Regions from separate parts of the Streptomyces sp. NPDC021622 genome, predicted to be linked through region 1. Evidence: riboswitches for the same ligand, from Rfam matches in the RefSeq annotation. Region 1 holds a riboswitch; the other holds the start of a gene.
The links. A riboswitch is a leader RNA that binds a small molecule or an ion and turns the genes downstream of it on or off. The one in region 1 is predicted to bind S-adenosylmethionine.

Region 1 (3,396 bases):
AGGGCGCACACCACGTGCGGGCGGCGGGCGTGGACGCCTACAGCGCGATCCTGCCCGCCCCGGTCTCGCTCACGGAGGCGCTCGGCCGGGGCGGCGAGTTCCTCACCGACGCGACCGAGCGGGCCCTGCGGATGATCCAGATCGGCACCCGGCTGCCGTCCTCAGAGACTCAGGCGCCGGTGGTGTCCGGCACGCAACGCCCGTCCTCGGTGCGGTAGTTCCACCGCGCGCCGTCCGCCACCAGCTCCTTGACGGCGCGCACGAAACGCTCGACGTGCTCGTCAGGGGTGCCGGCGCCGAAGCTCACACGGATCGCGTTCAGCGACTTCTCGCCGGGCGCGGCCTCGGGGGCACCGCACTCGCCCTGGGTCTGCGGGTCGCTGCCGAGCAGGGTGCGCACCAGCGGGTGGGCACAGAAGAGACCGTCGCGTACGCCGATGCCGTACTCGGCGGAGAGCGCCGCGGCGAAGTGCGAGCTGTTCCAGCCCTCGACGACGAAGGAGATGACGCCGACGCGCGGGGCGTCGTCGCCGAAGAGCGAGAGCACCTTCACCGCGGGCACCTCGGCGAGGCCCTCGCGGACCTTGGCGATGAGGTGGTTCTCGCGGGCGACGAGCTCGTCGAAGCCCGCCTCGGTCAGCGCCTTGCAGGCGGCGGCGATGGAGTACACGCCGATGACGTTCGGCGAACCGGCCTCGTGCCGCGCTGCGGTGTCGTGCCACTCGACGTCCACGCCGCCGTCCGTGCGCCGGGCGACCTTCCGCGATGCGCCGCCGCCGGCGAGGTAGGGCTCGGCCTGCTGCAGCCAGTCGGAGCGGCCCGCGAGGACGCCCGAGCCGAAGGGCGCGTACAGCTTGTGACCGGAGAAGGCGACCCAGTCGACGTCCAACTCGCGTACGGAGACGGGGTGATGGGGCGCGAGCTGCGCGGCGTCCAGGACGATACGGGCGCCGTGCGCGTGGGCGGCGGCGGCGAGTTCCTTCACCGGCCACAGCTCACCGGTGACGTTGGACGCGCCGGTCACGCAGACCAGGGCGGGCCCGTAGGGTTCGCGGTCGGCGAGGGCGCGCTCCAGGGTGGCGACGGCCTGGTCAGCGGTGCGCGGGGCGTTCAGGTACGTCACGCGGGCGTCGCGCCAGGGCAGCAGCGAGGCGTGGTGCTCGGTCTCGAAGACGAAGACCTGGCAGTCGGCGGGCAGCGCGGCGGCGAGCAGATTGAGCGAGTCGGTGGTCGACCGCGTGAAGACGACCTGGTCGCCCTCGCGGCAGTCGAGGAACTCGGCGACGGTGACCCGGCTGTTCTCGAACAGGTCGGTGGAGAGCTGCGACAGATACCCGGCCCCGCGGTGCACGCTGCCGTAGTACGGCGCGTACGCGGCCACGTCGTCCCACACCCGCTGCAGCGCGGGCGCGCTCGCCGCGTAGTCGAGCGCGGCGTAGGTCACCTCGCCACCGGTGACGAGCGGCACGGTGACGTCCCGGCCGAGGACGGAGAGGGGGGCACAGACGGACGAGTCGGCGGCGACGGCGGAAACAGACATGGCGAACTCCCGTGGGAAGGCAGGCGAGTTCACTGCAGCGACGCCCGTGCGACACGCAGGGCGGTGCAGTGATGAAGAGAAAAGGGGGTGCGGAAAAGGGGCCGGAAAGCCCTATCGCATTCGCTTGCTCACGAGACTGCTCCCTTGAGGACCAGGACCCCAGGGATGCGACACTCATCGAGTGCGCAGGGGTCCGCGCTTGCCATACGCCTTGCTGCGTACGGCCTGGTCTTCACCCGGGGCACCCCGCCACGGACGGAGGGTTGCCGGACAGCAAGCCGGGGCCTAATCGCTGTCACTCATGACCTGTTGAGCATCTTGCCACATGATCTTCGACGCGCAAGGCGCAGTCCAGAATCCGGACTGCGCCTTGCGTCACACTCGGGGCCCGCGTCAGCGGTTGCTGGCCGCCACCCAGCGCTCCAGGGCCTTCTTCGCGGCCCCGGAGTCGATGGACTCGGCCGCCCGCACCATGCCGGCCCGGATCTGCTCCACGAGGCTCCCCTCGCCCGGCGAGAGGGCCACGAGCGCCGCCGCCGAGTTGAGCAGCACCGCGTCCCGCACCGGCCCGGTCTCCCCGTCGAGCAGCCGCCGCGCGACCTCCGCGTTGTACGAGGCGTCGGCGCCCCGCAGCGCCTCGATGGGCACCAGGTCGATCCCGACGTCGCGCGGGTCGAAGGCCTCCTCGCGCACGGCGCCGTCACGCACCACCCAGACCCGGGAGGTCGACGTCGTCGTCAGCTCGTCGAGCCCGTCGTCGCCGCGGAAGACGAGCGAGGAATGCCCGCGCTCGGCGAAGACCCCGGCCACCACGGGCGCCATCCGCGGGTCGGCGACACCGACCGCCTGGGCCCGCACCCTGGCCGGGTTGGTGAGCGGACCGAGCAGGTTGAACACGGTCCGGATGCCCAGCTGGCCGCGCGCGGCGCCCGCGTACCGCAGCGCCGGGTGGAACTTCACCGCGAAGCAGAAGGTGATGCCCGCCTCCTCCACGACCTCGACGACCCGCTGCGGCGTGAGCTCCAGGTTCACGCCGAGCTTCTCGAGCACATCGGAGGCACCGCTTGCCGACGACGCGGCGCGGTTGCCGTGCTTGACGACCTTCGCGCCCGCGCCGGCGATGACGATCGCGGACATCGTGGAGATGTTGACGGTCTTGGCGCCGTCGCCGCCGGTGCCGACGATGTCGACGGTCTCGCCGGGCACCTTGATCACATTGGCGTGCTCATACATGGCGCGTACGAGACCGGAGATCTCCTCGACCGTCTCGCCCTTGGCCCGCAGCGCCACCACGAAACCGGCGATCTGCGCGTCGGTGGCCTCGCCGCGCATGATGCGGTCCATGGCCCAGGCGGTGTCGTCGGCGCTCTGGTCGCGCCCGTCGAGCAGACCGTTCAGTACGTCGGGCCAGGAACGGCCCGCCGCGGTATTGCCTCCTGCGGGGGTCACAGCGCTCATCTGCCGCTCCTGAGTTCGTATAAATGGGCCAAGGACACCCTATCCAGGTCCGGGGACGGCAAAGAGCCCCGTCCGCGCAATGGACGGGGCTCTTGCCGTGGCGACCTTGTGGTCAGAGCTCTGTGAGCTCAGGGATCAGTGGTGGCCGTGGCCGCTCGTGATCTCCTTGTACTCCTCGACGGTGGGCTTGGGGATCTGGCTCTCTTCCCCGTAGTAGCCCTTCGAGAGCTTGGCCCGGAGCTTCTGCGAACCGGACACCTTGCGCTCGACACCGTTCTCGTCGACCGTCGGGCCGATCTCGATCGGCTCGTACTGATGGTGCGCGGTGAGCGTGTGCAGCTGCTCCTGGTTGAGCGGCTCGTGGACCTCGATGAACTCACCGTGCGGCAGGCGCTTGA
Region 2 (3,396 bases), on a different contig from region 1:
ATCGAGACGCCCGCGCCGTCCGGAGTGGCCGTCTCAAGCCCCTGCTCGAAACGGACGTCGTCGTCGTTCACGTACACATTCACGAAGCGGCGCAGCTTGCCCTGGTCGTCCAGGACGCGGGCGGCGATACCGGCGTGGTTCTTCTCCAGGTCGGCGATGACCTCGGAGAGGTTCGCCCCCTCGGCGGCAACCTCGGCCTGACCGCCGGTGTAGGTGCGAAGAATGGTGGGGATGCGGACGTTGACGCTCATGGGGTTCACCTCAGAGTTACGGGGAGGGAGCGCCCCTGAAAGGGGCGCGGGGAACTGCGCGACCAGCCACGACGGCCCCGCAGACAAGCGGACAAGCTCAGCCTGCAAGACCCGCTTCGCGGAACGCGTCCAGGCTGGGCCGAATGGTCGCGGTGGCCTGGGACGTCTCAGCAACGGCGTCCAGGGTCTTCAGGCCGTCCCCGGTGTTGAGCACAACGGTGGTGAGGGACGGGTCGATGAGACCGGCCTCGATCAGCTTCTTGGCAACGCCCACCGTCACACCACCGGCGGTCTCCGCGAAGATCCCTTCCGTGCGAGCGAGAAGCTTGATCGCATCGACGACCTGCTCGTCGTTCACGTCCTCCACCGCACCCCCCGTACGCCGCGCGATGTCGAGGACGTACGGCCCGTCGGCCGGGTTGCCGATGGCCAGCGACTTGGCGATGGTGTTCGGCTTCTGGGGACGTACGACGTCGTGCCCCGCCTTGAAGGCGGCCGACACCGGCGAGCACCCCTCCGCCTGCGCCCCGAAGATCTTGTACGGCTTGTCCTCAACGAGGCCAAGCCGGATCAGCTCCTTCAGACCCTTGTCGATCTTCGTGAGCTGCGAGCCCGAAGCGATCGGGATGACCAGCTGGTCAGGAAGGACCCACCCCAGCTGCTCACAGATCTCGTACGCGAGGGTCTTGGAGCCCTCGCCGTAGTACGGCCGCAGGTTGACGTTGACGAAGCCCCAGCCCTCGCCCAGCGGGTCGCCGATGAGCTCGGAGCAGAAGCGGTTCACGTCGTCGTAGTTGCCCTCGATGCCGACGAGCTCGCCGCCGTACACCGCGGCCATGACGACCTTGCCCTGCTCCAGGTCGTGCGGGATGAACACGCAGGAGCGGAAGCCGGCGCGGGCGGCGGCGGCGCCGACGGCACCGGCGAGGTTGCCCGTCGAAGAGCACGAAAGAGTCGTGAACCCGAAGGCGCGCGCAGCCTCGAGCGCCTGCGCCACGACACGGTCCTTGAAGGAGTGCGTCGGGTTGCCGGAGTCGTCCTTGACGAACAACTTGCCCTGCTCGACGCCGAGTTCACGGGCGAGGTTGTCGGCCTTGACGAGCTGGGTCCAGCCGGGGTTCAGGTTCGGCTTGTCGGCCACGTCGGCGGGGACGGGGAGCAGCGGAGCGTAGCGCCAGATGTTGGCGGGGCCGGACTCGATCTGCTTGCGGAGCGCCTCGGGGTCACCGGTCGGCAGGTCGTAGGCCACTTCGAGCGGGCCGAAACAGGCCTGACAGGCGAAGATGGGGCCGAGCGCGTAGAGCTCGCCGCACTCGCGGCAGGAGAGGCCCGAAGCGGGGCCGAGGTCTACGGAGTTCGTAGCGGTGGTGGTGTCGTTCGTTGCGACAGTCTGCGCAGCCATGGAGGCGAGGCCCTTTCTCCTCATCTTCCCCGCGGCGCATCTCGCCGCGAGACGGAATTGGCACCTTCCCCACCGTGACCTCGTCGGTCGGCGGGAGGGTTGCCGGGGCTTCAACGGGCCGTATCCCTCTGCCCCTCTGGATGAGCGCTATGGCGCCGGGCTCGCGGTCCCGGTGCATTTGTTACGCGATGACCCCCGACATGCGATGGTCATCCGCGTTGTTCAAGACTGTAACCGAAGGCCTGGACGCTTGAGATAGTCGTCCGAACCGCGAGATGGATCACACAGAAAGGACCCTGACCTTGCTGGAAGAGGCCGAGCGCTGGCTGAGCAGGCGTTCCTGGTCCGTCGCCGACCGGCCGCTGGACCGGCTCACCGCAGCGAAGAAGGTGTCCGGCACGTCGGTGAGTGTCGTGCTGCCCGCGCTCGACGAGGAGGAGACGGTCGGCGAGATCGTCGCGGAGATCCGCCGTGAGCTGGTCGAGAAGGCCCCGCTCGTCGACGAGCTCGTGGTGATCGACTCGGGCTCGAAGGACCGCACGGCCGAGGTCGCGCGCGCCGCGGGCGCGCGGGTCGTGCACCGGGACGAGATCCTCCCCCGCATCCCGGCCGTGCCCGGCAAGGGCGAGGTCCTGTGGCGTTCGCTCCTTGTGACCGGCGGTGACATCGTCGCGTTCGTCGACGCGGACCTGAAGGAGTTCTCGGCGGACTTCGTCTCGGGCATCGTGGGCCCGCTCCTGACCGAGCCCGACGTGGACTTCGTGAAGGCGATGTACGACCGCCCGCTCGGCGAGGCCGCGGGTCAGGGCGGCCGGGTCACCGAGCTGATGGCGCGCCCGCTGCTGAACATGCACTGGCCGCAGCTCGCCGGCTTCGTCCAGCCGCTCGGCGGCGAGTACGCGGCGCGCAGGTCGCTGCTCGAACGGCTGCCGTTCCCCGTCGGTTACGGAGTGGAGCTTGGCCTCCTTGTCGACGCGCTGCACACGGTGGGCCTCGACGCGCTCGCGCAGGTCGACGTCGGTGTGCGCAAGCACCGTCACCAGGACGGTCAGGCGCTGGGCCGGATGGCCGCGGCGATCTACCGGACGGCACAGCTGCGGCTCGCCCGCGGACACCTCGTACGCCCCGAGCTCACGCAGTTCGAGCGGGGCGAGCACGGGTTCGTGCCGCGCACCCACGCCGTGGACACGGAGGAGCGGCCGCCGATGGCCGACATCGCGGAGTACGCGGAACGCCGCGTGGCGTAGCCGTACCCGACTGGGCACGCGGGTCCGCACGCGACTGCTTGCTCCTGGAACGTATACGGCCGCGCCCCCGCGGGGGTCCGGCCGTACGTTTGAGGGTTCCCCGGAGGGGCTAGATTTCGGCACATGGTCTCCGAGCAGGCAGCGGCCCCGGCCGCCCAGGTCCTCGTCGCGTCCAACCGCGGCCCTGTCACGTACACCCTGGAGGAGAACGGGGAGCTGACGGCCAAGCGGGGCGGCGGCGGACTCGTCTCCGGGCTCAGCGCGATCGGGGACGAGGCGGACGCCCTGTGGGTCTGCGCGGCGCTGGGTGACGGCGACCGGGAGGCCGTGCGGCGCGGGGTGGCCGAGCCGGGCGTACGGATGCTCGACATCGACGCCGGGTCGCACGAGGGCGTGCACGCCGACGCGTACAACGGGATCGCGAACTCGGTCCTTTGGTTCGTCCACCACATGCTCTACCAGACCCCGCTGGAACCGGCGTTCGGCCCGGAGTTCC

Region 2: linked by a shared signal. The riboswitch ahead of thrC (threonine synthase) and the one ahead of AB0G47_RS02165 (aminotransferase class V-fold PLP-dependent enzyme) in region 1 are both predicted to bind S-adenosylmethionine.

What each region holds. Positions count from the first base shown of each region.
Region 1 is NZ_JBFACK010000001.1:478,350-481,745, reverse strand. Features, by position in the region: gene AB0G47_RS02170 (glycerate kinase) at 1-218, shown strand, start outside; gene AB0G47_RS02165 (aminotransferase class V-fold PLP-dependent enzyme) at 170-1,540, opposite strand; SAM riboswitch class IV at 1,731-1,847, opposite strand; gene trpD (anthranilate phosphoribosyltransferase) at 1,934-2,998, opposite strand; gene AB0G47_RS02155 (cytochrome bc complex cytochrome b subunit) at 3,134-3,396, opposite strand, start outside.
Region 2 is NZ_JBFACK010000017.1:144,685-148,080, reverse strand. Features, by position in the region: gene AB0G47_RS30415 (MoaD/ThiS family protein) at 1-251, opposite strand, end outside; gene thrC (threonine synthase) at 349-1,653, opposite strand; SAM riboswitch class I at 1,671-1,800, opposite strand; gene AB0G47_RS30405 (glucosyl-3-phosphoglycerate synthase) at 1,956-2,900, shown strand; gene AB0G47_RS30400 (trehalose-6-phosphate synthase) at 3,024-3,396, shown strand, end outside.